DNA from 2 places in the Spirillospora sp. NPDC052269 genome. Region 2 is predicted to be linked to the other one. Evidence: riboswitches for the same ligand, from Rfam matches in the RefSeq annotation. Region 2 holds a riboswitch; the other holds the start of a gene.
What was found. Region 2 has a riboswitch for cobalamin ahead of AB0L06_RS09650 (ribonucleoside-diphosphate reductase subunit alpha). Riboswitches for the same ligand answer to the same signal wherever they lie in the genome.

Region 1: another riboswitch for cobalamin. It lies ahead of AB0L06_RS28400 (cobaltochelatase subunit CobN); the one in region 2 lies ahead of AB0L06_RS09650 (ribonucleoside-diphosphate reductase subunit alpha).

Annotation. Positions count from the first base shown of each region.
Region 1 is NZ_JBFAUU010000014.1:35,576-51,000, forward strand. It holds gene AB0L06_RS28305 (MFS transporter) at 1-786, opposite strand, end outside; gene AB0L06_RS28310 (Lrp/AsnC family transcriptional regulator) at 903-1,868, shown strand; gene AB0L06_RS28315 (hypothetical protein) at 1,939-2,346, shown strand; gene AB0L06_RS28320 (hypothetical protein) at 2,407-2,838, shown strand; gene AB0L06_RS28325 (hypothetical protein) at 2,918-3,322, shown strand; gene AB0L06_RS28330 (zinc-dependent alcohol dehydrogenase family protein) at 3,306-4,304, opposite strand; gene AB0L06_RS28335 (ArsR/SmtB family transcription factor) at 4,403-4,723, shown strand; gene AB0L06_RS28340 (hypothetical protein) at 4,720-5,301, shown strand; gene AB0L06_RS28345 (hypothetical protein) at 5,372-5,500, shown strand; gene AB0L06_RS28350 (hypothetical protein) at 5,598-6,023, shown strand; gene AB0L06_RS28355 (hypothetical protein) at 6,202-6,630, shown strand; gene AB0L06_RS28360 (hypothetical protein) at 6,657-6,995, opposite strand; partial or broken gene AB0L06_RS28365 (DUF397 domain-containing protein) at 7,107-7,256, opposite strand; gene AB0L06_RS28370 (DUF397 domain-containing protein) at 7,253-7,444, opposite strand; gene AB0L06_RS28375 (DUF397 domain-containing protein) at 7,441-7,635, opposite strand; gene AB0L06_RS28380 (helix-turn-helix domain-containing protein) at 7,632-8,492, opposite strand; gene AB0L06_RS28385 (ATP-binding protein) at 8,686-9,198, shown strand; gene AB0L06_RS28390 (AAA family ATPase) at 9,269-10,633, shown strand; gene AB0L06_RS28395 (HNH endonuclease) at 10,792-11,358, shown strand; cobalamin riboswitch at 11,558-11,680, shown strand; partial or broken gene AB0L06_RS28400 (cobaltochelatase subunit CobN) at 11,704-12,089, shown strand; gene AB0L06_RS28405 (hypothetical protein) at 12,156-12,449, shown strand; gene AB0L06_RS28410 (RloB family protein) at 12,510-13,151, opposite strand; gene AB0L06_RS28415 (AAA family ATPase) at 13,069-14,427, opposite strand; gene AB0L06_RS28420 (amino acid permease) at 14,531-15,425, opposite strand, start outside.
Region 2 is NZ_JBFAUU010000004.1:136,878-152,302, reverse strand. It holds gene AB0L06_RS09680 (DUF3995 domain-containing protein) at 1-16, shown strand, start outside; gene AB0L06_RS09675 (RNA polymerase sigma factor) at 42-587, shown strand; gene AB0L06_RS09670 (hypothetical protein) at 638-1,099, shown strand; gene AB0L06_RS09665 (group II truncated hemoglobin) at 1,176-1,940, opposite strand; gene AB0L06_RS09660 (copper resistance CopC family protein) at 2,092-2,640, opposite strand; gene AB0L06_RS09655 (hypothetical protein) at 2,768-3,478, opposite strand; cobalamin riboswitch at 3,639-3,847, shown strand; gene AB0L06_RS09650 (ribonucleoside-diphosphate reductase subunit alpha) at 4,008-6,302, shown strand; gene AB0L06_RS09645 (ribonucleotide-diphosphate reductase subunit beta) at 6,306-7,316, shown strand; gene AB0L06_RS09640 (RDD family protein) at 7,319-7,642, opposite strand; gene manA (mannose-6-phosphate isomerase, class I) at 7,907-9,079, shown strand; gene AB0L06_RS09630 (acyl-CoA thioesterase) at 9,119-9,562, shown strand; gene AB0L06_RS09625 (zinc-binding dehydrogenase) at 9,559-10,686, shown strand; gene AB0L06_RS09620 (hypothetical protein) at 10,730-10,906, shown strand; gene AB0L06_RS09615 (amino acid permease) at 10,929-12,377, opposite strand; gene AB0L06_RS09610 (histidine phosphatase family protein) at 12,615-13,229, shown strand; gene AB0L06_RS09605 (hypothetical protein) at 13,238-13,825, opposite strand; gene AB0L06_RS09600 (hypothetical protein) at 14,291-15,310, shown strand.

The sequences.
Region 1 (15,425 bases), on a different contig from region 2:
CGCCAGCGACCCGATCATCACTCCGACGAACCCCGGCCGCCGGAAAAGCCCCAGGTCGAGCGTCGGATAGGCCGTCCGCAGCTGGACGGCCACGAACCCCGCGACCGCGACCCCGGCCACCGCGACCGCGATCCACAGGGAGCCGCCGCCGCGCGTCAGCCCGAAGGTGAGCGCCCCCGCCGCGACCGCGAACAGCGCGATGCCCGGAACGTCCAGCCGCCGCGCCTCCGGATTGCGCGACTCGCGCACCTGGCGCAGCGTCACCGCGATCGCGACGGCGCTGACCGGCAGGTTCACCAGGAAGATCCACCGCCAGCCCAGGTGCTGCGTGAGCACCCCGCCCAGGATCGGCCCGACCCCGGACGCCGCCCCCGACACCGCGCCCCACACGCCGAACGCGACGCTGCGCTCCCGGCCCTCGTAGGACGCGGCGATCAGCGCCACCGTCGTCGCGAACATCGCCGCCGCGCCCACGCCCTGCACCGCCCGCGCCGCGATCAGCGTCGCCGCGTCCGGCGCCAGCCCGCTGACCAGCGAGGACGCCGCGAACACCACCAGCCCGGCCACGTACAGCCGCCGCCGTCCGATCCGGTCGGCGAGCGTCCCCGCGCCCATCAGCAGCGCCGCGAGCGCGAGCGCGTAGACGTCCATCACCCACTGCAACGCCCCGAACGTCGTGCCGAGCCCGCGCGCCATGTCGGGCAGCGCCACCGTCACGATGTTCACGTCCACCAGCAGCATGAACGCGCCGAGAGACACCGCCGTCAGCGGTCCCCACTTGCCCATGTCCGGATCCTTCCGAGTCGTCGTCGCCGAACACCACGACTCTCGGCCGCCGCACGACTCAAAGCGACACAGGACAAAGCAATTGAACAGATTTCGACACCACCTACCCTGATCTGGTGGATATCGACAACGTTGACCGGCAACTGATCCATGCGCTGCAACTCGACGGACGCGCGCCGTTCGGCCGGATCGCCGAGATCCTGGGCGTCTCCGACCAGACCGTGGCCCGCCGCTACCGCCGCCTCCGCGCGGCGGACCTCCTGCGCGTCGTCGCCGTCCCGCCCGCCGGATACCTCGCGCACGGCCGTTGGGTGCTCCGCCTGCGCTGCGCCCCCGGCGCCGCCCTCCCCGTCGCCGAGGCGCTCGCCCGGCGCACCGACACGGCCTGGGTCCAGCTCGCCTCGGGCGGGACGGAGGTCCAGTGCATCACCCGGGCCAGCACCCCGGACGAGGCCGAACACCTGCTGCTCGACAAACTCCCGCGCACGAACCACATCATCGACGTCGCGGCCCATTCCGTCCTGCACGTCTTCTACGGCTCGCCCAGCCCGATCCGCCTCCTGGACGCCCTGACACCCGAGCAGGCCGACGCCCTCAACCCGCACCCGGAGTTCGTCGTCGACCCGGCCGACATCCCCCAGTGCTCCGCGGACGAGCGTCCCCTCCTGGACGTCCTGGCCCGCGACGGCCGCACCGCCCTCCCCGACCTCGCCGCCGCCACCGGCTGGTCCGCGTCCACCGTCCGCCGCCGCGTCGACCACCTGCGCTCCATCGGCGCCCTGCACTTCTACGCCGAGTTCGACCTCCACCTCATCGGCCTGAACCACAGCACCCGCCTCTGGCTGACCGTCACCCCGTCCGAACTGGACGCCGCCGGACGCGCCCTGGCCGCCCACCCCGAGGTCGTCTTCGCCGCCGCCACCAGCGGCACCACCAACCTGTCCGCCACCGTCCTCTGCCGCGACTCCCACGACCTCTACCGCTACCTCACCGACCGCGTCGCCACCCTCCCCGGCGTCACCCACGTCGAGACCACCCCGGTCATCCGCAACCTGAAACGCCTCGGCCGCCTCCTGAACTGAGCCCGTACCCGCCTCCACCTGAGTACGTGCGCGCTGTTCCGGGTCCCGGGCCGTCCCGCAACCTGGACGCATGGCCAACGACAGCAGTCAGCGCTCCCTCGGCGTCCCGCGCACCCTGCTCACGGCGCAGGTCCTCTTCTTCCTCGTCCCGGCCCTGTTCGGCCTGGCCGTCGGCATCGCGACCCTCGCCGGCGGCACGCCCCCGGGCGCTCTCGGCCGGGCCCTCCTGGTCTACTCCCTGGCCGGAGGAGCCCTCGGCGCCGTGATGGCGGCGGCCGGAGCCCTCATCACGGCCAATCTCTCCCGCGGCGCCCTCGCCCGCCGGACGGCACTCCTCTACGAGGCCGTCGTCGCCGTGATCATCGCCCCGCTCGGCGCCGTGCTGATCCCGGTCCTGTTCGTCCCGCTCTTCGCCGCCGCGGTGACCGTGATCGCCACCCTCCGCCGCCAACACCCCAAGTACGTCCCGGCGGCTTGAGCACCCCGTTGAGTATTCGCGCGCTATGCCGCCCGGCCGTCCACGACGAGCCTTGAACCCATGACGACCAAGACCGTCCGCCGAAGCGGCGCCGCCTTCATCGCAGCCCGTGTCGTCCTCGTCCTGGAGGCCGTGCTCCTGAGCGTTCCAGCAGGGCTCCTGCTCTTCTGGGGTGTCGAAGCGGCCGGAAGCAGCGACCCGGAATCCTCCGGGTGGGTACAGTCCCTCATCGTTCCAGGCGCCGCTCTGGCGCTGTTCGTCCTGGCCGTCGTGGCCTGCGTCTGGACCCTCGCCTCACGGGAGGCCGCACCGCCCCTGGCGCTGGGCGTCCAGGTGGTGACCTTCATGATCGGCACCGCGCTGACCCCGTCCCCCCAAGAGGAGCCGCACCTCTACAGCTCCCCGTTCGTCATCTTCCCCGCGCTGTCCTCCCTGGCGGTGGTCGGCAGCGTCTTCCTGTTCCACGTCATCACGGCCGGCAGGCGGCGGTGATGCCGGGCGTACGCCTTGAGTACGCCGTTGAGTATTCGCGCGCTGTGACGCCGGGCCGTCCCAGAGGAGCATTCAGAACATGATGACCGACACCATCCGCCCAGGCGGCGCCCTCACCACGCCGGTCAGGCTCCTGCTCTTTCTACAGGCCGGGCTGCTGAGCGTCCCGACGGCGTACGTGCTGTTCTCGGGGGTCAAGGGGGCCGGGGACCAGGACGAGCTGACCTCCGAACTCTCGGTGATCGTCATCGTCGTGGGCCTCGTCCTCGGGGCGCTCGTCCTGGCCCTCGCGGCCTGCGCCTACGGGCTGCCCTCCGGGAAGGCCGCCCGGTACGGGACGCCGGCCCTCGAAGCGGTGACCCTTCTGGCCTGCGTTCCGCCGAGCCTGGCCGGTGCCGGGCAGACCGTCATGCTCGCCTTCCCGGTGACGCTCGTCCTGGCGATCGTCGCGGCCGTCCTGCTGGGGGTCAGTGGTCGACGGTGACGACGATCTTGCCGATCTGCTTGTTGGACGCCATGTGGCGGTGCGCCTCGACGATGTCCCCGAGCTCGAACGTCCGGTCCACGACCGGACGGAACGCGCCTGACCGCAGGCCCGAGTTCACGTACGCGACGGCCCGCCGCATCCGCTCCGGGTCGTAGGTCGTCTCGCGCATCGTGTAACTCCGCATGTTCACCGGAGGCATGCCCAGGTCGAAGGCCGGATACGGCGTCGGCTCGCCGCTGAGCATCCCGTACTCGAGCATCATCCCGTCCGGGGCCACGATCTTCATCAGGTCGAGGACGCCCGGACCGGCGACCGCGTCGAAGACGTACTCCGCGCCCCGTCCGCCGGTCAGCTCGCGGACGCGCTCCACCATGTCCTCGGTATCGGTCACGATCACGTGCTCCGCGCCGAGCTTGAGCAGCGCCTCCTTCTTGCCCTCGCCCCGGGTCAGCGCGATCGCGGTCGCACCCGTCCGCTTGGCGACCTGCAACGCGGCGAGCGCCACACCGCTGGACGCGGCGTTCAGCACGACCGTGTCACCCGGACGCATCCCGCCGACCTCGACCAGCCCGCCGTACGCGGTCACGTAGGGCATCCACACCGCCGCGCCGTCGACCGCGCTCACAGAGTCCGGCCTGGCCAGCACCGCGTGCGCGGGGACGATCGCGTGCTCGCCGTACACCCCGTAGTCGTTCGGGGAGAACGAGGGCATCGTGCTGACCAGGTCGCCCACCCGGATCCCGTCGACCCCGTCCCCGACGGCCTCGACGACCCCGGCCGCCTCGTAGCCGAGCTTCGCCGGGAACCGCTTCACCGGCTCGATGTACTGCCCGGAGCGGAACAGCGCCTCGGCCCGGTTGAGGCCGATCGCGTCCACGCGCATCCGGACCTCGCCCCGCCCGGGGGCGCCGACCTCGACGTCCTCCAGCCGCATGACCTCGGGGCCGCCGAGCTCGTGGAACAACACCGTCCTGGCCATCGTGGACCGTCCTTCGTTCGCTTCCGTTCAACCGGTGATCAGTGAACGCCTGAGTTCGATGAATGTCAAACTTCGATCACTGTCGTACTATGACTGGCATGGACGACCGCATCCCGCCCCACCCGTCCCTCCAGGACGTGACGCTCCAGCAGGTCCTCGAGGCCCTCGTCGACCCGGTGCGCCGCGGCATCGTCACCCGGCTGTGGGACTCGGACACCGACATCAAATGCGGCGGCTTCGACCTCACGGTCAGCAAGTCGACCGCCACCCACCACTTCAACGTCCTGCGCGAAGCGGGCCTGATCAGGCAGAACTACGTGGGCACCGCCCGCATGAACACCCTCCGCCGCGACGAGCTGGAGGAGGCCTTCCCCGGCCTCCTCGAAGCCATCGTCACCGCCGACCGCCGCGAAACGTGACGTCCCCACTCCGCGCCCGAGCCGCCGCCCGCCGCCAAGCGGCCCTGGACATCGTCCGAGACCTGGACCTCGCGTCCCGCTGGTCCTCGGTCGGCGACCACCATCTGGTCGGCTCGGTCGCCCTCGACCTGGTGGTCGAACCCGACGTCGACATGGAGACCTATACCCGGACCCCCACGGTCGACGCGGGCTGGTCCGTCCTGTCGTCCCTGGCCGTCCTCCCGGGCGTCCGCCGCGCCAAGTTCACCAACGCCCTGGACACCCCGGACCTCGGCCTCTACTTCCAGCTCCAGTACGAACGTGCGGACCGACTCTGGAAGATCGACATGTGGCTGCTCCCCACCGACCACCCGGGCCCGTGCGCCCGCGACCTGGTCACTCCCATGCTCCAGGCCCTGACCCCGGCCACCCGCGACCACATCCTCACCATCAAGGAAGCCGCCTACGCGTCCGGCGTTCCCGTCCAGGGCATCCGCGTCTACCAGGCCGTCCTGGACGCGGGCGTCACCACCTACCCCGAGTTCCAAGCCTGGGAAGCCCGAATCCCCGACACCCTCACCACCTGGCGTCCCACCTGAGTACGGCTCTCGGCCCGGATGAGTACTCCGCCCCAAGAACCGGAGCGACCGCGGCGCCGAGACTGGACGCATGAACACGCAGGCTTCCCGTCCACCCGTCTCGCTGATCGTGCCCCGTGTCCCGGTCGCCATCGTCCAACTCGTCCGCCACCTGCAAGCCACCTCCCCGCAGCAACCGAGCCCGCCACCCGCCGCCTGAAACTCCCCGACACCTCTCCCCACCTGGGGTCTCAACTGAACAGGACAGGTTGAGCGACTTCGCCCCCTGAAGCGGCGACGACGTTCATCCTGGACGCATGATTTCGCAGCTCTCCCGAACGGCCGGCTCGCTGACCGCACCTCGCGCGCTGCTCGGAGTCCAAGCCGCGACCCTGGCGCTGCTGGGGGTTCCCACACTGGTCCTGGGGTTCTCCGCCGTCAAAGGATCCGCCCCGGAATTCGCGGCGCTGGTCAAGCTCAGCCTCGAAGTGGGCGTCATCCTCACGCTCACCGCCCTGACAGGCGCCGCCCTGGCCGTCGCTCTCCCGCGCGCCCGCAGGTTGCCGCACTTCGCGATCGCCTACGAACTCGCCCTTGCGCTGGTCGCCGTCCTCCTCACCCTGGCCGGCTTCGTGATCGCGGTGCTGAGCTTCCTCCTGCCCGTCCTGGCCCTGGCTGCGATCATCACCGTCCAACTGTTCCGCCACCTGCGAGCCGCCCGACCCCCACTGCCCCAGCCCTGAACAGCAGGACAACGCGATCCCGACGCCCACGCTCGTCCAGCCCCTCCCGGGACCACGCCACCCACCACGGACACGGACGCGCTCGCCGAACGGCTGACATCCTGGGGATGTGGCTGGGACCCGACGCCCCGAGTGGACCGACGACTGCTGCGTGATCTGTCCAGCGCAGAAGCTCGCCTTGAGCGAGTTCGACGTCGTCGGCAAGCCCGGTGCCCGCTACAACTTCGATCGCGAACGCGGCTACCGCGTCGACACTGCTACCGGCCACCCGGTGTGCGTGCACCCCTTCCGGGTCGGCTTGGAACCCGCGCCCTACGCGTCTGCAGCAGACGGCAGGCCCGACCCGGCGGATCCGCTGGACCCCGCCCAAGCGACCCGTCCGCCCAGCGCACCGCGCGATGTCTTCTTCCCTGCCCCGGAACAACTTGAGCTACCGGAGTCGGTCGACGACCTGGAGGGCTGGCTCGTGGCAATGCTGCGCACAGCCCCAGACGACGCAATGGCCTCCGCCTTGGACCAGGCAGAAACCATCGCCGCTCACCGATTCACCACCGAGCAGATCGTCGAAGCCCTCCGACGAGCACTCGCCACCGAGCCACACCGATAACCCACCAAAGCCGACCTGCCCAGCCCCTAGCGCCGACCTGCCGAGCCGAGCGCACTCACGCGGGCAGCCTCAATTTCGGCGGCCAGCGCAGCCATGTCCCGCACGTGCGTGTAGTACCTGGCCGCATACTCGTCGTCGATCGCCGGAAGGACGACCTCGAACACGTCCATCAACCGCGTCAGACCCACGCGGCGCATTTCGTCAAGCGGACCTTTGACGACGCTGTCGGCATAGCCGTGGGCATCCGCGTCGAGCATCACCATGTCCTGATCCTCGACGTCCAAGCCGCGAAACCCGGGCGGGAACGGCATGGCCCTGTGCTCGATCACCATCCGTGTGAGGGCGTCGACCTTCTCTTCGGACATACGGAAAGTCTGCCAGGAGCTCCCCGGCTTCGAAGGTCCAGTTCGCAGCCCCCGCCCCGCCGCCCCAACGCGGTCGCAGCACTGGCTGAGCATTGTGCGGAGCGAGGACCAATCATCCTGGTTGAGCGTCAGGACCGGCTCGTTGGGGGCCGTGGAATCACGAATGGCCATGGACGTGCTGGTCAGGCGCGTCACCTCGACGCAGTTGAATTCCTCGTCGCTGTGAGACGACTTGCGCCAAGCCTCTGGCTGACCAGTCATGGCATGTGTTCGCTGAGCGCTGCGCGAAGAGCACGCCACCCCCGCCGGTCGAGCAGGAGCACCGTGCCATCCGGGAGCTTGGAGTCGCGGACCGCGAGCGCCTCTGCGCTGATACCCGCCACCTCGACGCAGTTGACCTCTTCATCGCTGGAGGACGACTTGCGCCACTCCAGCTGCGGCGCGCTCATGCTGTGGAGCCCAAACCGAGTGCTGTGCGGAGCGAGGACCAGTCATCCCGGTCAAGGGTCAGGACCGGCTCGTTGGGGGCTTTGGAGTCGCGGATGGCCATCGTTGTGCTGGTCAGGCGTGCCATCTCGACGCAGTTGTACTGCTCGCCGCTGTGGCTGGACTTTCTCCAGGTGAGACTGCCGTGGCTCATGCTGGCTCCTGTCTCCCGTGGTCCGCGATGATCGAGTCCAGGTACTCGATCGAACGATCGGGGGTGAGGGAAGTCGCCCTCAGCGTATCCACGCACGCCCGGAATTCATCTACCTCGGCGCTGGAATCCACGAAACTCAGAGTGTTCTTGCCCTCCTGATGGATGAGGGGCCTGGCGCGTTCGAACTCCAGGATGGTGAAAGGCCCGCTCAGTGCGGCGTGAGCCCCGACGTGAAACGGAATGATCCGCACGGTGATGTTGGGCTTGGCGGCGCTCTGCCTGATGTGACGAACCTGCTCGGCCATGACGCGTGGTCCTCCCACAGGACGCCGCAGGCTCGCCTCATCGACGAACGCCAGGAGCTTGGGCGGCGCCGGACGGCTGAGAATGGCTTGGCGCCCGAGGCGCGTGGCCACACGCATCTCGGCTTCCAGGGAAGGGACATCGCACGCCTGCATGATGGCGCGCACGTACTCCGCGGTTTGCAGCAGGCCGGGGATGAGGGTCGTCTCCACGTCCGTCATGCGGATCGCTTGCGTCTCGAAGCCGATCAGGGCCTTGAGTGGGGCCGGGTAGATGTTGTCGCCGACCTCCCACCAGCCGGGCAGCTCCGCGTCTCGGGCGAGGGCGAGGAGCCTCTCCCGCTCGGAGCCGGTCACGCCATACGCCCCGAGGATCGACGCGACTTCCTCGGGATTGGTGGCGCGGAGCCCGTTCTCGGTGCGGTTCAACATCGCCGCCGTCCAGCCGACGCGAGCTGCGGCCGCCCGCGTACTGAGCCCTGATCGGTCCCGGAGTTCTCGAAGCTCGGCGCCCAGTGTGCGTCCACGGGCCGTGGTTGCCTTTTTGCTGGTCAAGGACCCCTCCTGAGCGCGATGCCGACCGGTGAAGCGTGCTCTGAGCTGCCGAGGTGGCGTTACGTATCACGCAACTTGTTGCGCCTCATCCGCCACGAGGAGAAGCTCTTAGTGACAAAGCTAGTACTCAACGTGATCGTCTGGACGTTTTCTCCGGATCTCCGATCACGAGGACGCGACTTGGGAGGTGGCCATGCTGTGGAGAACGGTGGCGGCGCGGTTGGTGGTGGAGCCGGGGATCGCGACGTTCGGGGTGGGGCCCTGGACGGCTCGGGTGTGGCGGCTGCATCCGGCGCGGGCCGAGCGGCGGGCGCGGGAGATCGTTCGTGACCTGCTCGTCCGCGCCGGTGTCCCGGAGGACGGCGTCAACGACCTCGAACTCGTCGCCGCCGAACTCGCCGCCAACGGCGTCCAGCACGCCGAGCCGCCGCTCGAACTGCGCGTCCTGTTCGCGGGCTCGTCGCGCCGTCCCGTCTGGTGCGAGATCGCGGACGCCGACCCGTTCCTCGGCCGCGTCCCCGACCTTCTGCGCCCGCCGCCCGTCCTCGATGACGACGACCTGGACGCCCTCATCGACAGCCTGAGCACGAACGGCCGCGGCCTCTCGATGGTCCACACCCTCACGTCAGGCCGCTGCGCCGCCTACCCCACCACCACCCTCTCCCGCCCCGGCATAGGCAAGGCCATCGGCTTCTCCCTCCTCTGATCCCCGCCTGGTGGCACGCCACCTTCTAGAGTGGCGACGCAGGAAGCTCACTCAGAGGCTCGGAGGCCAGATGTACGTCACCCGGCTGAAGGTGTCCGGCGTACGCGGCTTCGATGGCCCTCGCGCCGTGGACATCGAACTGCCGAAGCGGCCCGATGGCTCGTACGCGGGGTGGACGGTTCTCGCTGGACGGAACGGCTCGGGCAAGACCACCCTTCTCCAGGCAGCCATCGTGGCTCTGTGTGGTCCTTACCGCATGAGCGAGCTGACAGTCCCGGAAATGTGGCTTCCGAATTCTTCAGAGATGCAGTCCGCCGAGATCAGGGCCGGGTTTGCTGGGCCGGATCGGTGTGCGTCGAAGTGGCCGAGGCAGGGCGAACTCGGTATCGACTGGAGGTACATCAAGCGCGGGTCAGGTGCAGGTCAGGGGGGTCCGGCGAAGGTGGTGCCCTCGTGGGATGCTGCCTCACTGCCCCGTAATTCAGATGGCGCGGTGGATGTAACTCCAGATGGTGGGCCCTGGGATTCGCAGATGAACGAATGGGTCATTCTGGGATATGGCCCGTTCCGTCGTCATTCGACGGCAGAGATCAGTGTGATCGCGCAAGAACGTCCGCTTCGGACGAGCGGGTGGCAGACGCTTTTCGATGAAGACGCCACTCTTGTGGAAGGTGTCAGCTGGCTTGTTGGACAGCGTCTGCGCAGTCTTGAAGGCAAGCCGGGAGCCTCAGAACTGGTTGATGTTGTTCTTCGGTTGCTCGGAGACGGGCTGCTGCCAGATGGGTTTCGCGTCGCGCGAGTCGACTCCGAAGGGCTTTGGGTCCGGAGAGGCGACGGTTCTGAGGCGCCGCTGCGGCGGATGAGTGATGGGTATCGGACGGTCGGGGCGCTCGTCGTGGACATCGTTCGGCGGATGCACGCCTCGTTCGGGACGCTCGAGATCGAGGAGCGGGACGGCGTTCCGACGCTGCCGTACCCCGGTGTCGTCCTCATCGACGAGGTGGACGCGCATCTGCATGTGAGCTGGCAGAAGAAGATCGGCGGCTGGCTCAAGACCCACTTTCCGAAGATCCAGTTCATCGTCACCACGCACAGCCCCTACATCTGCCAGAGCGCCGATCCGGGCGGGCTCATCCGGCTTCCCGGGCCGGACGAGCAGGAGCCGCCCCGGGTGGTGGACGAAGACCTTTACCACCGCGTCGTTTACGGCAGTGGAGACGACGCGGTTCTGTCAGAGTTGTTCGGCGTTGAAACCCCCTACTCCGCCGAGGCCGAGCGGCTGCGCCGCAGGCTCGGTGACCTGGAGGCCAGAGTGCTCGACGGGCAGGCCACCGAAGCCGAGGTCGAGGAGTTCCGCGCGCTGCGCGAGATCCTCACGAGTTCGCTGATGGCGAGAGTGGACGAGGTGTCCGCGCGGCTCGGCCATGAACGGTGATCCCACTCGTCCGGCCTGACCTCCCGCCGGACCTGGTCCGGGACCTGGAACAACGCACACATCAGCTGACCGCTGAGAGGTCCGATGGCGTCGTCGCCCGGACGAAGTGGCGCGGGGCGCGTTCGACTCGAACGTCCCTCCTCAGCCAGCTGACCTTGATGGCCGCCGGGCTCGGTCAGTGCATGTACTGCGGGGAAAGCAGAGGCACGAGCGTCGACCATTTCGAGCCGATCACACGTGCCCCGCAGCGCGCATTCGACTGGCTCAACCATCTGCTCGCCTGCTCACACTGCAACAGCAATGAGAAGCGTGAGCAGTACCCCTGCGACGCGTCCGGTTGTTGCCTGCTGGTCGACCCGAGCCAGCAGGACCCGCGTGACCACCTCTGGTTAAGGCTGACCACCGGCTGCTATGAGCCGCGCAGCGTGACCGGAGCGGAGACCATCAAGGTCTTCGGATTGAACCGCGAGTTGCTGCCCCGTGGGCGACTGGCCGCTTTCCACGTTCGCCGGGCCGTTCTTCGAGATGCTCTGGCCCGATGCGCGGCGGATGAGCAGGAGGAGATGGCGGTCTGCCTTCGGGCTCTCGCTGAGCAGCCGTTCGCGGACGTTCTGTATGCGATGGTCGATGCCGCCGAACGCCCCGGGGCTGTGGAAGTGCTGGGACGGGACGTCGTCGAGATGCTCAAGCGGCCGGAGGTTCTGCGGTTGGTGTGGCCGCACTGACCTCGGGCGGGGGTTCGAATGTGGGCCCCGACCATGCGAAACGCCCGCCCTCGGCTAGGTGAGGGACGGGCGTTCCGGCCGGTCGAGCTTCCCCACTCGCCGACACTCGGAAGGGTACGCCTTGTGTGGCGCGGGGGCCACCGGAATCGCGGGGGTGAGGACGAGGCGGGGGCCGTGGACTGGCGCGGTGACGGCGGGCGAGGAATCCGGCGTGAGTCCGGAGCTGCCCCGCAACTGTCACCGGCGAGTCCTCCCTCATGCCGGCCACGGCGGTTTCGCTGGAAGGCCGCGGCGGGGCGCCGATCTGGGAGCCAGGAGACTCCGCGCCGTTGCGGCCCTTCATCCGACGGGGCGCGGATCCGTACCCTCGCTGAGGAGACCCACCGCGCCCGCGTCGTCAAGCCCCGCTGGATCGCCGTCATGCGCCGCCACGGCTACAAGGGCGCCTTCGAACTCGCCGCCACCGTCGGCTATCTCTTCGACTACGACGCCGCCGCCGGCGCCGTCGACGACTGGATGTACAGGACTCTCGCCAAGGAATACGTCTTCGACCCGGAGAACCGCGCCTTCATGGAGGTCCAAGCCCTTGGCCCTCCGCAGCGCCACCGAACGCCTCCTCGAAGCCGCGGACCGCAGCCCTCTGGTCCGCCCCCGAAACCCTTGACCGCCTCCGCCGGACCTACCTCGACCTGGAAGGCACCCTCGAAGGGCCTCCAGAAGACACCGAATAATTCCTCTAGGCGGAAAGCGGGTCGTTCCGATACCGTTGCTCCACTTTTCGGAACGATCCCCCCCCCTTGGAAGACTCTGTGAATCTCGACTTCAGTGCCGAGCCCGCGTTCTCCTCGTACGTGCTGCTGATGGCGATCAGCGGCATCGCCATGCTGGTCGCGGCGGCGACCGGCCTCGGTTCGACCCCCCGGGACCGCCTTCTCTACGCCGTGGTCGGCCTCGGCATGTCCGGCTACGCCTTCTACCTGCTCTTCATCTTCTCCGGCGGCACGTACCACATGTTCTTCTTCGTGTTCCTGCTGCCGATCGTGTTGCTCTTCCGGGCCATCGGCGCCTTCTTCCGCCGCCGCAGATCCTGAGACCCCGGCCCCATGAACGAACGGCCCGCGTCCACTCGGAAACGGGCCGTTCCGCTTCCCTCAAGCCTTCCGGCCCTCTCCGCGGATGGCCTCCACGGCGAGCCATACGTTGGACGAGGGATTCTGGCCTTGTCGACAGGGCTCGTCATGTTCCGGATCGCAGCACAGGGCACGTTTCTTAGCCTTCTCGTAGGCGTCCTTGAACGGGAAGGCGTCGGGGATGGCTTTCTTCTTGCTGTATCCGGGGATGCGGCTGTTGAGTTTCTTGGGCAGGTCGAAGCGGTTCGTCTGGGACGTGAAGTCCTGGTAGTGCCAGAGCAGCCAGATCTCGAAGCATGGGTTCGAGACGATGAGGTTCACGCCGTTTCGCCTCGCGAGGAGGAGTGCCTCGTTCAGCGTGGTGTGGTCGTCCACGTCGACCACACACCAGACGTGATCGATCTTCAGGAACGAGTCGCGCTCGTTGCGCGCGGCCTTCTCGGAGTTCTTCCGCAGCCGGATGGCGTGGTTCACGGTCTTGAGCGGGTCGCGTCCCTTGCCGATGCATTCGACCTTCACCGTCGGCGCGCGGTAGAGCTGGGTGATGCCCTCGAAGTACTCGACCTCGGTGACCTCGCCCTCACAGACGATGAGCAGTCGATTCTTCGTCCGTTTGGTGTTCGTCCTGCGAGTGAGGGACTGGGGGGTGCGTCCTCGGCTCATCCGACTCCGCGTGAAGTTCCTGGAAGATCCGGCGGATCTCCGCGTAACTCAGGTAGGGGACAGCACCATAGCGGCCTTGGAGGTAGCCGCGTTCGACGTTCTCGTCCTTGCGTGGCTTGAATTCCGCGAGCGCGTAGAGGGACGTCGCTCCGCTCTCGCTCTTCTCGGTGAACCAGACCTCGTCCCGATCGAGGATCTTGTCGTCCAGCAGGGTGCCCAGGAGTGTGGTGTCGTGGGACGCGAAGAGTAGCTGGGACCCGTGCCTGTTGATCTCAGGATCCTTGAACATGCGGATCACGGTCGAGGTGAGGTGGGGATGCAGGCTCGCGTCCACCTCGTCCACCATGAGGACGCTCGGCTCCCTCATGGTGGCGAGGAGATAGCTGATGAGTGTCAGCCACTCCACGGTTCCGTCGCTCTCCTCGTCCAGGCTGAAGTGGACCTCCGGGGCGCTGGAATGAGCGAGGAAGATCTCATCGATATGGGTTGGGGGAGACCCGAGTTTGAGGTCGACCAATTCCTCGCCGAAACGGGCCATGGCCCGCTGGAGGTTGGCGGAGACTTCGGTCTCTTCGATGTGGACGCTTTCGATGCCGAGGTCGGCGACCCTGAGGAGCTTGGCCAGAAGCTGGGGCGTCTGCTCGAGCTTGAGGAACTTCTTGGTGACCAGGAGGCGGGATTCTCGGTCGCTCTGACGGGCTACCTGGATGCTCTTGGTCAAGGCTTCGTAGAGCGTGCCCAGGAGCGGATGGCTGTTACTCGCAGCGGATGACAGATAGAGGGCATTGGGACGGGTGAGTCTGCTGATCTGGCTGGTCGGGCCGGTCAGCGCGCGTCCGAACTCGTAGTCCTCTGGGCCGGTCCGCTCGAAGAGGCGCCGCGCTTTGCCATGGGGAAAGGAGAACAGCCACTCCGAGCGCACGGTCTTGTCGTCGACCTCGAAACCGTAGGTGTACCGGATGCCGCCCTCAACGAAGTCGAGTTCGTAGAGCGAGGGCTCTCCTGTGAGCGGTTTGAACGGTCTGAGGGGGATTCCGCCGGTCGGTGACCAGTGCGTCTGCGAGATGCGGATGCAGCCGACCATGTAGCGGAGCGCGTCCAGGACGTTGGACTTGCCGGAGGCGTTGGCGCCGTAGATGCCCGTCACGCGGGTCGTGGGAGGGATCTCGGTGGCGCGCGGCTTCGGCTCGCCGCGCTTCGGGACGGCGACGAACGACAGCGTCTGCTCGTCCCGGATCGACTTGTGGTTGGCGACCCGGAAGCGCAGCAACCTCATGATTTCCCTCGACCTGTTCGTGTGCTGACTGCAGTCAGCCAGCACTCTACGACGAAAGTTCCCGCTGTCGAGGGTTTGTATGCGCTCTGTGGACGAAGTTGGGTCAGGAGGAGCGGGTGAGGGGTGGGGTGGTGACCGGGGGGCGGGAGCCGTAGCGGCGGCGGAGGGGGTAGATCGCGGCGACGGCGGCGAGGCTGATGAGGGAGGCGATGAGCTGGGAGCGGACCTCGTGCATGACGGCCATCGAGATCAGGACGGTGACGAGGGCCAGGATGCAGAGCAGGGGGAGGTAGGGGTAGAACCACATGCGGTAGGTGAGGCTGGCCGGGTCCTCGCGTTCGAGGCGGCGGCGCAGGCGGAGCTCGGAGAGCAGGATCGCCAGGTAGACGAAGGCCAGGATCGTGCCGATGGAGTTCATCAGGAACTTGAAGACCTGGTCGGGGGAGATGTAGGACGCGATGACCGCGCCCCACGCGGCGACGGTGCCGAGCAGGATCGCGCGGACCGGGACGCCGCGGGTGTTGAGCCTGGTCAGGGCGGCCGGGGCGTCGCCGTCGCGGGTGAGGACGTAGAGCATCCGGGACGAGACGTAGATCGCCGAGTTCAGCACCGACAGGACGGCGGTGAGGATGACGGCCTGCATGATCGTCCCGGCGGCGGGGACGTCCAGCCGGTCCAGGGCGCTGACGAACGGGCTCGTCAGCACCTGGGCGTTGTTCCACGGCAGGATCGAGACCACGAGGAAGATCGAGAGCACGTAGAACAGGGCGACGCGCCACAGCACGTTGCCGGTGGCGCGGGCGACGGCGCGTCCCGGCTCGGCGGACTCGGCGGCGGCGATCGTGACGATCTCGGTGCCGCCGAACGCGAACATGACCGCGACGATCCCGGTGAACACCGAGGTCACGCCGTTCGGCGCGAAGCCGCCGTGCGCGGTCAGGTTGTGCAGGCCGCCGGGGGAGTCCGGCCACAGCCCGAGGACGTACAGGACGCCCAGG
Region 2 (15,425 bases):
GGATGGGCCCAGGTGACCGGCCTGATGGAAGTGTTCCTGCGATGACCCCGCCCGCACCTTCACCGCCGCCGCCCGCACCCGGCGTGGATCCGCACGACCCGGGGGTCTCGCTGGCCAGGGCGGCGCTCGCGGGCGACACCCTCGCCATGCAGGACCTGCTCGCCCACCTCGCCCCCTACGTCGCGCGCATCTGCGGCCCGATCGCGCTCGACAGCGGACCGGACGCGGCGCAGGAGGCGCTGGTCGCGGTGTTCAGGTCGCTGCGCACGCTGCGCGACCCGGCGGCCCTCTACGGCTGGACGCGCGCCATCGCCGTCCGGGAGGCCGTCCGGACGGCCCGCCGGGACGCCCGCGCGCGGCCCGCCGAACTCGCCGACCTGCCCGCCCCGGACGATCCGGAACTGTCCGCCGACGTGCGCGACGTCCTCACCCGGCTGTCGCCCGAACACCGCGCCGTGCTCGTGCTGCGCGACCTGGAGGGCCTGGACGAGCGGTCCGCCTCCCGCCTGCTGGACATCCCCGCGGGCACCGTCAAGTCCCGGCTGCACCGAGCCCGGGAGAGCTTCCGGAAGGCGTGGTCCGCATGAGTCGGGATGGCCGCATGAGCCGGGACGACCGAAGGGATGGGGATGACCGCATGAACGACGGCGAGGGTTGGCCGACGGCCGAGCTGGACGACGTCCGGCGGCTGCGTGTGATGGCGGCGTCCATCCCGGGCGCGCGCGTGAGCGAACGCGTCCTGCCGCGCCCGCTGGACGAGGTGTGGGACGTGATGGGCGACCTCGAGGACGGTTTCGGCCGGTTCCAGCCGGACATGCGGGACGTCCGCGTCCTGCGGGCCGAGCACGGCCGCGTCGTCGCGCTCGCCCGCAGCCGGTTCGGGATGCGCGCCCGCCTCGAGGGGACGCTCCGACCCGGCTGGTGCTGGCTCCAGAGCCGCTTCCTGATCATCGGGATGGCCGCCGCGCCCGAACCCGGCGGCGGCACCCGCGTGGCCGTCACGGGCGGCGTCCGCGTCCCTCGGCGGGCGGCGATCGTTCCGGTCGGCGTCCGCCGCGAACTCGACCTCGCGCTGACCCGCCTGGAGGGCATGGTGTAGCTGGTCAGAGGCCATGCGGACGCGTCGTGCGGACACGTCCGCACGGGACTGTCGTGCGGACCGGTCCGCACGGGGCTCAGGACGGGATGTAGGGCGGGGCGACGCCCCAGCCCCAGTGCGGCATCGGCGCTTCGAGGGGCGGCGAGGCGTCCATCTGGGAGTTGGAGTGCGCGATCCGCGTGCCCCACTCGATGTAGCTGACGAACGCGGCCCGGAACTCGGGGTCGTCCGGGAGGCCGACCTCGTCGGCGGCGTCCATGAGCAGGCCGACCCAGCGGCGGCGCTGCGCCTCGGTGATCACCTTGCCGAGGTGCTGCCGGACCATGTGGTGGTAGCCGCCGCGCTCGCCGCTGTAGCGCTCGGGACCGCCGAACACCTCGGCGAGCCACATCGCCACGTACTTGGGGTGGTCCTTGTCCATGTGTGCGAACAGCGGGCCGATCAGGTCGTCCTTGAGGACGTGCCCGTAGAAGACCTTGGTGAGCCGCTGGAACGCCTCCTCGCCGCCCGCCCAGTCGTACATGGTCGGGACGCTGCCGCCGACGCCGTGCACGGCCGTCCGCTCGTAGTGCCGCATCTCCTCGATCTGCTGCACGTACGGCTTGATCTCGGCGAAGAACGCGGCGAAGTGCTCCCCGGAGCGGAACTCCTTGAGGTGCGCGTCGGCGGACGTCCAGGTGATGCGCAGGACGTAGCACTCGGGTTCGTCCACACAGCGGCTCAGTTCGTAGTCGGCGCACTGCGGGGCCGCGGCGAGCGACAGGGCCGCCCGCGCGTAGGCGGCCTCGAACCCGTCGGCGTCCGCGCCGTTGATCCGGTAGCGGATGTACTCGATGATCATGCCCTTCAAGCTAACAGGGCGACCGCGGTCATGTAATCAAGTAATCATCCGTGGCGGTCGCATTCGGCCACCTTTTCCCGCGCACACTCGGCCTCCCGGACCGAAGCCCCGGGAGGCCGTGAACGGGCCTCCCGGGGCAATCCACACCAGGTCAGCTCGTGCGCGCGCGACGCATCCAGGCGACACCGCCGCCGATCGCCGCGAGGACGACGACGCCGAGCCCGATCCACAGCCAACCCGCGTTGCCGCCACCCGACGAAGGCTTCGCCGAGGTCGTCGCGGACGGCTGCACGGGATTCGCGGACGCGGACGCCGGGGCCGACGGCGATGCCGTGGACGAGCCGGTCACGGTGAACTTGAACTCGCCCGTGACCGGATGGCCGTCCTCGGACACGGCCCGCCAGCCGACCGTGTAGACGCCGTCGGGCAGCGGCCCCTTGACGTCCTCGGTGACGACGTTCTCGGCGGCGCGCGCGTTGCCCGCCTCGTGCCGTCCGCCGGACGCGTCCGTGAGGATGATCTTCGGGTGGCCGACCGGCTCCGAGTACGTGAGGGTGATCTTCGCCGGGGACGCGATCGTGGCGCCCGCCGCCGGATCCGACTTCTTCAGCGCCGTGTGCGCCGACGCCGGGACGGCCGTGAGTCCGAGGACGGCGGCGGCCGCGGCGCCCGCCGCGAGGGCGCGAACCTTGGAAGACATGAAGCGACTCCGTTCAAGCAGGGGGATCCGGACGGTTGAGACCACGTCCGGTGGCGATCGGAAACCGCGCGCGGGGACCCCGGCGCACGGCGACGACCGGCCCGTCCGACCAGGCGGATCAGGCGGATCAGGCGGTCGTGAAACTGCGTGAACGGAGAAGCGGCGGCCCGCGCCGCACGACCTGATGCCGCAACGTGCGCCGCAGCGCGGCGGCGGGCGCGGCGGACGGAACGACCGGCACCCGCACCGGAGGCGCGACGACCTCGGACGCGGCGGCAAAAAGCGCCAGCAGCACCCGGACGGGACGGTCCGCGAACGAGGCGATCCGGCGGGCCAGCGTCCACGCGGCGCGTTCACCGCGCCACAGCCACCACCCCGACACCAGACCCGCCACGACGTGCGCGAACGTCATCGCCATGCCCGGCCCGTGCGGCGGGACGACCACCGCCATGTGGTGGCCGTCGTGCATCGACGAGACCCCGCCCACCGGGTGCGCGACGGGCACGCAGGACCCGCACGCGCTCGTGTAGAGCGCGTGCAGGGCGAACTGCCCGCCGACGAGCCCGCCCGCGATCGTCGGCAGCGACCGCTCGTGCCCGGTCAGCGCGTAGGTGACCGTGAGCACCCCGGCGAACCCGGCCAGCGCCGCCCATATCGGGACGGCGGTGGAGGCCGCCAGGGCATGGCCGAGCGTCGCCAGCACGACGCACACGGTGGAGAACACCAGGGCGCGCGCGAGGCGCAGGTCCGTCCGGCCAGGTAGGGCCGCGAGCGGACGGGACAGGGCCGCGGACGGCTCGGACGAGGCCGCGGACCGGCGGGACGGGACGGCGGTCATGACGCCCCCATGGTGCCATCCCCGCGCCGCGCCGCCCAGCCGACCCCCCGGAAGGCGTCCCCGGACACGCCCAACATGTTGGGGTTGCAAAGTGAGCCGCCTCAAGATGTAGGGTCAAGCCCCGTGCTGGTTCGCCCGCACCGCCGCTCCGCGCCGCCACGCGTCGAGCGGTGGTGCGGGCGTCGCAAGAGGGAACCCGGTGGAAATCCGGGACTGCCCCGCAGCGGTGAGCGGGAACGACCGCCGTCATGAGCACTGGATCCGCCTCGCGCGGACCGGGAAGCGACGGCCAGTAGGTCAGGCGACGCGACGCGAGAAGTGTCGGCCGTGCCCGCGAGTCCGAAGACCTGCCCGCACGACGGATCGTCCGAGAGCCTCGCGGGAGGCCGAGGACGAGCGCGCGAGCCTGCCCGGAACACGGGGCGCCGCCCGCGGACCCGGCCGGGCGCCGGGGCCCGGCGGCCGGGAGCAGGTGACGCGCGCTCGCCCCGGCCGTCCCCGCGAGGGTGATGCGAGGGGAAGAGGGCACATGACGCAGCAGCTGGACGCGCCGGTGGAGACCGCACGGGGAGTGCTCGAGGCCGAGGTCGGACGGGCCTGCGAGGGACTCGCCGACGCCGAACCCGGACGGGTCCTGGCCGCGGTCCGCGGCGCCGACGCGACCGCGGACGCCGCCGGCCTGCGGGAACAGGCGATCGGCGAGGCCGCCGCGCTGGTCGCGGTCGAGCCCGCGTACTCCAGGGTCGCCGCGCGGCTGCTGAACGCGCACATCGCCGACGAGGCCGCGTCCCAGGGCGTCCGCACGTTCGCCGAGTCGGCCGCCGCCGCGCACCGCGAGGGCCTGATGGCCGACGTGCCCGCCGCGTTCGCCGCCGCCAACGCCGAGGCGTTGAACGCGCTGGTCGACGAGTCCGCCGACGACCGGTTCGAGTACTTCGGCCTGCGCACCGTCTACGACCGCTACCTGTGGCGGCACCCGCGGACCCGGCGCGTCCTGGAACGTCCGCAGTTCTTCCTGATGCGGGTCGCGGTCGGGCTGTCGGAGACGGTCGAGGACGTCCGGGAGCTGTACGGGCTGCTGTCGACGCTGTCGTACCTGCCGTCCTCGCCGACCCTGTTCAACAGCGCCGCCCGCCGGTCGCAGCTGTCGTCCTGCTTCCTGCTGGACGCGCCGCGCGACGAGCTGGAGTCGATCTACGAGCGGTACGCGCAGGTCGCGCGGCTCAGCAAGTACGCGGGCGGCATCGGGATCTCGTGGACGCGGGTCCGGTCGCGCGGCTCGCTCATCCAGGGCACCAACGGCCTGTCGAACGGGATCGTCCCGTGGCTGCGGACGCTCGACTCGTCCGTCGCGGCCGTCAACCAGGGCGGACGCCGCAAGGGCGCGGCCTGCGTGTACCTGGAGCCGTGGCACGCCGACGTCGAGGAGTTCCTCGAGCTGCGCGACAACACCGGCGAGGACGCCCGCCGCACCCACAACCTGAACCTCGCCAACTGGATCCCGGACGAGTTCATGCGCCGCGTCGAGCGCGACGAGGACTGGTCGCTGTTCGACCCCAAGGTCACCCCCGAGCTGACCGACCTCTACGGCGACGACTTCGACCGCGCCTACCGCGCCGCCGAATCCGAGGGCAAGGCCGTCCGGACGATCTCCGCGCGCCGCCTCTACGGCCGCATGATGCGCACCCTCGCCGAGACCGGCAACGGCTGGATGACCTTCAAGGACATCTCCAACAAGGCCTGCAACCAGACGGCGGAGAAGGGCAACGTCGTCCACCTGTCGAACCTGTGCACCGAGATCCTCGAGGTGACCAGCGACGGCGAGACCGCGGTCTGCAACCTCGGCTCGATCAACCTCGGCGCGCACGTCCTGCCCGGCGGCGGGATCGACTGGGAGCGCCTGCGCGCGACCGTCCGCACCGCCGTCCGCTTCCTGGACCGGACGATCGACCGCGGCTTCTACCCGACCGGGGAGGCCGAGAAGGCCAACAAGAAGTGGCGTCCGATGGGCCTCGGCGTCATGGGCCTCGCGGACGTGTTCTTCAAGCTCCGCCTCCCCTTCGACTCGGACGAGGCGAAGACGCTGTCGACCCGGATCGCCGAGGAGATCTCGCTCGCCGCATACGACGCGTCCGCCGACCTCGCCGAGGCGCACGGCCCGCACCCGGCCTACGACCAGACCCGGACCGCGCGCGGCCAGCTCCACCTGGACCACTTCCCGGACGCCGCGATCACCCGTCCGGACGCCTGGGAAGCCCTGCGCGCCCGCGTCGCCCGCACCGGCCTGCGCAACTCGCTGCTCGTCGCGATCGCCCCGACCGCCACGATCGCGTCCATCGCGGGCTGCTACGAGTGCATCGAGCCGCAGGTGTCCAACCTGTTCAAGCGCGAGACCCTGTCCGGCGAGTTCCTGCAGATCAACCAGTACCTCGTCCGCGACCTGAAGGCCGAGGGCCTCTGGCTGCCCGAGGTCCGCGAGGCGATCAAGCGCGCGAACGGCTCCGTCCAGGGCCTCGCCGACCTGCCGGACGACGTCCGCGTCCTCTACCGGACGGCCTGGGAGCTCCCGCAGAAGGCGCTCATCGACCTCGCCGCCGCCCGCACCCCGTTCGTCGACCAGTCGCAGTCGCTGAACCTGTTCATGGAGACCCCGACCATCGGGAAGCTCTCCTCGATGTACGCCTACGCCTGGCGCAGCGGCGTCAAGACCACCTACTACCTGCGCAGCCGTCCCGCGACGCGCATCGCGCAGACGACCGTCTCGGCGACCGAGGCCGTCATCTGCTCCCTCGAGAACCCCGAGACCTGCGAAGCCTGCCAGTAAGACGTGGAGATCACCGAGATGCTGCTCGACCCCGGCATGGACCTCACCCTGCGGCCCATGCGCTACCCCGACTTCTACGAGCGCTACCGCGCCGCCATCCGCAACACCTGGACGGTCGAGGAGGTGGACCTCGCGTCCGACCTCGCCGACCTGGCCCGCCTGACGCCCGAGGAGCTGCACCTGGTCAACCGCCTGGTCGCGTTCTTCGCGACGGGCGACTCGATCGTCGCCAACAACCTCGTGCTCAACCTCTACAAGCACGTGAACGCGCCGGAGGCACGCCTCTACCTGTCCCGGCAGCTGTTCGAGGAGGCCGTCCACGTCCAGTTCTACCTGACCCTCCTGGACACCTACCTGCCCGACCACGACGAGCGCGTCAAGGCGTTCGCCGCGATCGAGCACATCCCGTCCATCCGGGCCAAGGCCGAGTTCTGCTTCCGCTGGATCGACTCGATCGGCAAGCTGGACGAGCTCACCACCCGCGACGAGCGCCGCGCCTTCCTGCTGAACCTCATCTGCTTCGCGGCCTGCATCGAGGGCCTGTTCTTCTACGGCGCGTTCGCCTACGTCTACTGGCTGCGCTCCCGCGGCCTCCTGAACGGCCTCGCGTCCGGGACGAACTGGGTCTTCCGCGACGAGTCCATGCACATGGAGTTCGCCTTCTCGGTCGTCGACACCGTCCGCGCCGAGGAGCCGGACCTGTTCGACGCCGACCTCACCGCCTCGGTCACCCGCATGATCGAGGAGGCCGTGGAGGCCGAGCTCGCCTTCGCCCGCGACCTCTGCGGCGACGGCATGCCCGGCATGAGCGCCGACGACATGCGCCGCTACCTGGAGTACGTCGCCGACCAGCGCCTCACCCGCCTGGGCCTCCCCGCCCGCTACGGCACCGCCAACCCGTTCGCCTTCATGGAGCTCCAGGACGTCCAGGAGCTGTCGAACTTCTTCGAACGCCGGGTCTCCGCCTACCAGATCGGCGTGGAGGGCTCCGTCGCCTTCGACGAGTCCTTCTGACCTCACCCGGGCGGGCGCCCGAGCGCCCGCCCGGCCCGCACCACCACGGTCCCCGCGTCCACCACCCGCGTCCCCGCGAGGCGCTGCCCCAGCGTGCAGCCGGACAGGGCCAGCGCGGTCACCCGCAGCAGCAGGACGACGGCCACGGACCCCGCCATCATGGTGATCATCAACGCGGTGGCCAGCGTCTCGTCCTTGTCCAGCCCCGGCGAGACCACCAGCCCCAAGACGGCGACCGTCGCCCACACGACCACCATGTCCAGCACCCGCCCCACCACGCGCCGGGCCGTCCCCGCCACGACCAGCACGGGCCGCACATCGTCCACCGGCACATCGCCGCCCCCAGGAGCGACAAAGATCGGCCTCGCCGTCATGCCAGGCATGCAACCACGCCCCCAGCCCGCCAAAAAGGCCCGGTTCCCGACCCGCCCCTCCAGATGCATCCCGCGGCCCTCGGCGAGCAATTTCCTCGCGACCAGGTGGCCGCCGCGCCCTCGGCAGGCCCCCATAGATCATCTTCGGTGCCTCGGAGGACACGCGAGCGCGGCCCGAGTGTGCGGAGAAGGGCGCGGTGCGGTATCCCATACGGGATGGAAACTGCCGTGACGACGTCCGCCGCGCTCGTGCGGCTCGACTGCACCGTCCGCTGCTACGCCTGGGGCTCGCGGACGGTGCTGGCCGAGCTGCTCGGACGCGTGCCCGGGGACGAGCCGCAGGCCGAGCTGTGGGTCGGGGCGCATCCGGACGCGCCGGCGCGGCTGCGGGGGGACGGGCGGACGCTGCCCGAGTACATCGCGGGGGACGTCCGCGCGGCACTGGGGCCGGACGCGGGGGAGCGGCTGCCGTTCCTGCTGAAGGTGCTGGCGGTGGAGCATCCGCTGTCCCTGCAGGTGCACCCGGACGAGCGGCAGGCGCGGGAGGGGTTCGCGCGGGAGAACGCCGCGGGGCTCCCCTTCGACGCCCCTGATCGGAACTACCGGGACGATTCGGCCAAGCCCGAGATGGTGTGCGCGCTGACGACGTTCGACGCGCTGTGCGGGCTCCGGGAGTCGCGGGAGGCCGCCGGGCTGGTCGGGGCGCTGGGCGTCGGCGAGCTGGACGAGGTCGTGGCGGCGCTCGCGGCCGGGGACGCCAAGCGGGCCGTGGAGATGCTGCTGACCTGGCCGTCCGCCCAGAAGGGCGCGCTGGTCGAGGACGTCCGGAAGGCGTGCGCCGGGCTCGACGGCGAGCCCTACCGGGTCGTGGAGCTGCTCGCTGAGCTGCATCCGGACGACACCGGGCCCGTGACGTCGCTGCTGATGAACCTGGTCCGGCTGGAGCCGGGGGAGGCGCTGAACGTGCCGCCGCGCACGCTGCACGCCTACCTGCGCGGGACGGCCGTGGAGATCCTCGCGAGCTCGGACAACGTCCTGCGCGGTGGCCTGACGCCCAAGCATGTGGACGTCGCCGAGGTGCTGGCCGTCGCCGATTTCGGGGCGTTCGACCCGGTTCCGCGGAAGGCCGTGCCCGCGCCGAACGGGGAGGGCGTGTTCCCGTCCCCGGCGGCGGCGTTCCGCCTGACGCGGTGCGTGCCGGGCGCGGAGAAGATCGTCCTGGACCGGCCGGGGCCGTCCGCGCTGCTGTGCCTGGACGGTCAGGTCACCGTGACCCGGGACGGCCGCGCCGAGGAGCTGCGGCGCGGCGAGGCGCTGTTCGTGCCCTTCCAGGGCGGGCCGGTCGCGCTGACCGGCGAGGGAGAGGTGTTCCGCGCCACACTCGCCTGACCTGGGAGGGGAATCGATCGCTTACTAGGCTCGGCGGGCATGAGCGGCGATAACCCGAACGGCGATAACCCCGAGGGCGACTACCCGTACTGGGAGACGGTCCCCACCCGGTGGAACGACAACGACGTGTACGGGCACGTCAACAACGTCGTCCACTACATGCTCATGGACACCGTGATCAACCAGTGGATGATCCGGACGGCCGGCTTCGACCCCCTGGGCGGCGAGGCGATCGCGATGTGCGTGGAGTCGCACTGCGTGTACAAGGCCGAGGTGGCGTTCCCCGACACGATCCGGATGGGGCTGCGGGTCGGGAAGCTCGGCCGGTCGAGCGTCCGCTGGGAGATCGGGATGTACCGGTCGGACGGGACGCTGGTCGCCGAGGGGCATTTCGTCCACGTGTTCGTCGGCCGGGAGAGCCGCCGTCCGCGGGAGATCGTCGACCCCATCCGGTCCGAGATGCAGAAGCTGGTGATCGCGTGAGCGTGACGACCAGGGCGGCCGTGCTGGTGGAGTCGGGACGGCCCGCGCCGTACGCGGACTCGCGTCCGCTGGAGGTGGCGGAGCTGCGGCTGGACCCGCCGGGCCCGGGGGAGCTGCTGGTCCGGGTGGGCGCGGCCGGGCTGTGCCATTCGGACCTTTCGGTGATCAACGGCTCGCGGCGGCGTCCGCTGCCGATGGCGCTCGGGCATGAGGCGGCCGGGGAGGTCGTCGAGGCGGGCGAGGGCAGCGGGTTCGCGGCGGGTGACCGTGTGGTGCTGGCGTTCGTCCCGGCGTGCGGGGAGTGCGAGCGGTGCGTGTCCGGACGGCCCGCGCTGTGCGGTCCGGGCGCGGCGGCGAACGGCGCGGGAACGCTGCTCGGCGGAGGACGCCGGTTCGCCTACGAGGACGGCGCACGCCCCCACCACCACCTGGGCGTTTCCGCGTTCTCGGAGTACACGGTCGTGTCGGCGAAGTCGGCTGTGAAGGTCGATGCCGATCTGCCGATGGAGATCGCGGCGCTGTTCGGCTGCGCGGTCCTGACCGGGGCCGGGGCCGCCCTGTACAGCGCGAACATCGTCCCGGGCGACACCGTCGCGGTGTTCGGGCTGGGCGGGGTCGGGCTCGCCGCGCTGCTCGCGGCCCGGGCCGCCGGGGCCGCGGAGATCATCGCCGTGGACGTCGTGGAGCACAAGCGCGACCTGGCGCTGCGGCTCGGCGCGTCCGGCGCGGTGGCGGGCGGGCCGGACGCGGTGGAGGCCGTCCGGGAGCTGACCGGCGGCGGGGCCGAGAAGGTGATCGACACGACCGGGGTCGCGCCCGTCCTTGCGCAGGCGTACGCGGCGACCCGCGCGGGCGGGACGACCGTGACCGTGGGGCTGCCCGACCCGTCCGCGCCGCTGACGCTGCCCGCGCTGAGCCTGGTCGCCGAGGAGCGCACGCTGCGCGGCAGCTACCTGGGCTCGTCCGTGCCGCGCCGGGACGTCCCGCGCTTCGTCGGCATGTACCGGGCGGGCGTCCTGCCGGTGGACGCGCTGCTCTCGCACCGGCTGACCCTGGACGAGGTGAACGCGGGCTTCGACCGCCTGAGCGCGGGGGACGCCGTCCGCCAGGTGATCACTTTCTGAATCGGGGAGTTTTCCCTGACCCTTCGCCAGGTAGGTCCGGATCATGACTCAGTACCGGGTGGTGTACGGACCGGCGGAGAAGCCGGTCACCGAGACGGTCGACGCCGACGAGATCATCGAGGAGGGCGGCGTGATCACGTTCCTCAAGGACGACGACGCCGTCCTGCGCGTCCAGAAGGAGCACATCCACAACCTGCCGGACCTCCCGATCGAGCACTGACGACCGGGAGGCCCGGGGGCGGTCACTTCGCTTCGGAGTCCGTGTTGAGGCGGGAGCGGCGCCGGCCGTAGCCGAAGTACACGACGCATCCCAGGACGAACCAGACCGCGAACCGCACCCACGTCTGCCACTGCAGGAAGGTGATCAGCCAGATCGAGAAGCCGATCCCGACCAGCGGGACGATCGGCATCAGCGGCGTCCGGAACTGCCGCGGCAGGTCGGGCCGCCTGTAGCGGAGCACGATCACCGCCGCGCAGACCACGATGAACGCCAGCAGGATGCCGATGTTGGTGAGCTCGGCGGCGTCCGCGATCGGGGTGAACCCGGCGATCAGCGCGGACCCCACGCCGAGGATCCAGGTGATCCGGGTCGGGACGTGCCGGGTCGGGTGGGTCTTGGAGAACCAGGCGGGGAGCAGGCCGTCCCGGCTCATCGCGAACCAGACCCGCGCCGCGCCCATCATGAAGGTGAACAGCACGGTCAGGATGCCGATGATCGCGCCGGCCGCGATGACGGCCCCGAGCCCGTTCATCCCGACGCTCTTGAACGCCGAGGAGAACGCGGCGGTCGGGTTGATCTCGGTGTAGGGGACCATCCCGGTCAGCACCAGGCAGGCCAGGACGTACAGCACCATCGAGACCGCCAGCGAGATCAGGATCGCCTTGGGCATGTGCTTCTGCGCGTCCTTGGACTCCTCCGCCGCGGTCGACATCGCGTCGTAGCCGAACACGGCGAAGAACACGGTCGCGGCGCCGGTGAACGCCCCGCCCCAGCCGTGCGGGAAGAACGGCGAGTAGTTGCCGGTGTGGATCTTGAAGACGCCGACCACGATGACCAGCAGCACGATGCCGATCTTCAGGTAGACCAGCGCGGACTCGAACCGCGCCGCGTTCTTCATGCCGAGGTTCAGCACGTAGGCGATGAGCAGGCAGAGCAGCGCCGCGAACAGGTTGATCTTGTAGCTGTGCGCGGCCACGCCGTCCGGTTCGGTGCCCGGCGCGCCCATCATCCAGTTCGGCAGATGGACGTGCATGAACCCGAGCAGGTCGTTGAAGTAGCCGGATATCCCGATCGCGACGACCGCGACGATCGCGGTGTACTCCAGCAGCAGGTCCCAGCCGATGGCCCAGCCGGTGAACTCGCCGAGCACCGCGTACCCGTAGGTGTAGGCGGATCCGGCGCGCGGGATCAGCCCGGCGAACTCGGCGTAGGAGAGCGCGGCGGCGGCGCTCGCGATGCCCGCCACCAGGAACGAGATCAGGACGGCCGGTCCGGCGTCCTTGTGCGCGACCGCCCCCGCGAGGGAGAAGATCCCGGCGCCGATGATGCCGCCGATGCCGATCGCGGTGAGCTGCCAGAGACCGAGCGTCCGGGTGAGCGCGGCGCCTTCGCCGCCTCCGTTTCCGTCGCCGCCGCCGTCGTCGATCTGGTCGATGGGTTTGCGACGGGTCAGGTCGCCGAACAATGCCAAGGCCGTGCCCTCCTTCGGTGCCCCCCGATGGAAAGGTCCCCAAGATCGTCACATACCGCTATCGAGAGCGAAAGATCCCCAAAAATTGACCGATTACACACATCACGCGCATCCCACACATCACAGGCACCACAGACATCACACGGGCACCGACGTCCCTCCCGCGTCACCGTCCGTCGACTCCCGGACGCCTCGCGCGTAACCGGCCGCTAACCCAGCGCGCGCGATCATTCGCCGATGACCAGCCGACGGACGCTCCTGGGCGCGGTGGCCGCCGCCCCTCTCCTGGCCGCCTGCGAGAGCGCGCGGCACGGCGCCGCGAACGCCGCGGGTACCGGCTCCGACCTCGTGATGATCATCCGGCACGGCGAGAAGCCGCCCGCGAAGGGCGCCCCGTACGGCGTCACCGCCGACGGCGTCCGCTCGGACGGCTCGCTCACCGTCCGCGGCTGGACGCGCGCGGGCGCCCTGGCCGTCCTGTTCGCCGACCCCCACCGCGCCGGGCTGCGCCGTCCTGACCGGATCTTCGCCGCGAGCCCCGACGGCGGCAGGTCCCTCCGCCACAGCCAGACCGTCACCCCCCTGGCCGGACGCCTCGGGCAGCACCTCGACCTCACCTACACCAAAGGCGAGGAGAAGAAGCTCGGCAAGCACCTGGCCCGCCTGACCGGCGTCACCCTCGTGGCCTGGGAGCACAAGGCCATCCCCGACATCGCCAAGGGCCTCGGCGCCGTCACCCCCGCCTGGCCCGACGACCGCTTCGACCTGGTCTGGCTCTTCGCCCGCTCGGCCACCACCTGGAAACTCACCCAGGCCCCGCAACTCCTCCTCCCCGGCGACCGCCCGCTCTGACCCGGCGTTCACTCGTCGGGCAGGTAGAGCAGCGCGTGGACGGCTCGCTGCCGGACGCCCGCGTCCCACTGCGCCGCCGCCGCGGCGACAAGGCCGTCCAGTTCCGCGAGGTGGTCGATGTGGCCCGTCCGGCGCTCGGCGTCCCACGCGCCGACCCACCGGGCGTGCGCCGCGTGCAGGTCGATCAGCCGGACGGCCGTCGTCTCGCAGAACGCCCGGACGCCGTGCCGCCGCATCGTCCCCCACGCGGACGCGGGGGACGAGGCGATCGGGCCCGCCCATCGTTCGGCCAGGTCGGAGAGGTCGAGACGGCCGGCCCGCTCGTCCAGTTCGCCCCAGAAGCGGGAGCGGTCGCCGTGCTCCAGCAGGCGGGTCAGCAGCGACTCGGCCCGCCCCAGATTGGCGGCCTTGGCCTGGAAGACGTCCGCCACCCCGCGCCGCGTCCGTGCGGCCCCCGACCGGACGGAGTGGACGGCCTCGTCGAGCTGGACGGCGTACATGCCCTCCAGCGACAGGCACCGGGACAGCCGGTCCCAGGCGTCGACCGGCCCCCGCTCCGCATAAGATCTGAGAATTTCATTTCCCTGGAATCCCACTAAGGCAACCTTTCTGAGGCTCCGGAGGGCGCTTCTTTCATTCTGGGAAGATGTCTTCGGCGGCTCCACACAGTCGTTGGCCAAAATATCCACACAAGGCTGGATCTCTTGAAGTTCCTGGTCGACACTGACGTTGTGTCAGAATGTCGGGCAAATGACCTGCTGCGTGGTGCTCGGACGGCTCTCGGGTACTCACAGCACGAGTTCGCCGAGCGACTCGGTGCGTTCATGCGTGAGAATCTCAAGATCAACGTCGCGCCCAGCGGCAATCTCGTCGGCCTCTGGGAAAGGGGCGAAGTCCGACCGGGCCGGAAATATCGGCAGGGTCTGAGTGCCTTCACCGGGTTGTCCGAATCGGATCTGGGATTTCCGGAGCTACCCTTTAGTGACACTCTGTCATTGGGGCGCGTGGCGGCGCGGGCCGTCGGGCAGGATTCCCGTGATGACGATGAGGCGGGTGAGAATGTGCTCCGGCGAGAACTGCTGATGCTGGGCGGCGTGACGCTGGCCGGCGGGCTCGTCGGCTCGTCCGCCGACCCGGTGACCGGCCCGATCGAGGCGGTGCTGGTCGCCGCGCCCGAGCGGCTCGCGCCGCCGGGCGTTCCGGCGTTGCGGCGGGCGCTCGACCAGGCGTGGCGCGCCTACACCGACTGCCGGTACGCCGAGGCGGCCCGGGGGCTTCCCAGGCTGATCAACGCGGCCTCGGGGGGACGCGACGACAGCGCGGGTCAGGGGCGCGCGCGGTACTCGGCCCTGCTCGCGCAGTCGTACATCCTGTCCTGCGAACTCGCGGTGAAGCGGAACGAGAACAGCCTGGCCTGGGTGGCCGGTGACCGGGCGCTCCAGGCGGCTCGGTCGAGCGGCGTTCCGTCGGTCATGGCCGCCGCGTCGCTCGCCGTCGGGATGTCCATGCGCCGGGTCGGACGCTGCGACTCGGCGATCCGGCTTCTCACCGGCACCGCGAATGACCTGGTGGAGCGCGCGCATCCCACGCCGGAGACGCTCGCCGACTACGGATCGTTGCTCTGCGCGGCGTCCTACGCGGCGGCGCAGGGCGGACGCGACGGCGTCGCCCTGGACCTGCTGGACGAGGCGGAGCGGGTGGCCGCCCGCCTCGGCGGGACGTCCGCGTGGACCGCCGGGCACCGCCCGTTCACGCAGACCAACGTGCATGTCTACCGGATCGGCGTGAACACCGCGCTCGGTGACACGGCCGCCGCCCTGGACGCCGCCGACCGAGTGCGTCCCCACCGCCTCGGGTCGCCCGAGCGGAGGCAGCGGTTCGTGATCGACAAGGCGCGCGCGCTCGTCCGGCACGGACGCACCGCGGACGCGTTCGTCCTGCTCAGGACGGCTGAGGCGACCGCCCCGGAGGAGTATCGCAGGCCGTCCGTCCGGGCGCTGGTGGGGAACATCGTCCAGGCGCCCGGCCCGAAACCGCAGGGCCTGCACGAGATGGCAGCGCGCATCGGAGCCCCCCTCTAGGGCGTGTCTCAAAGCCACCTGCCCTACTGCGCGACGCCCAGGCACGCACCTCACGGGGTTGTCGTCGGTCGACGGCCAAACCCGGGCCGACTCCCTCCTCCGCCCCCGCGATGCA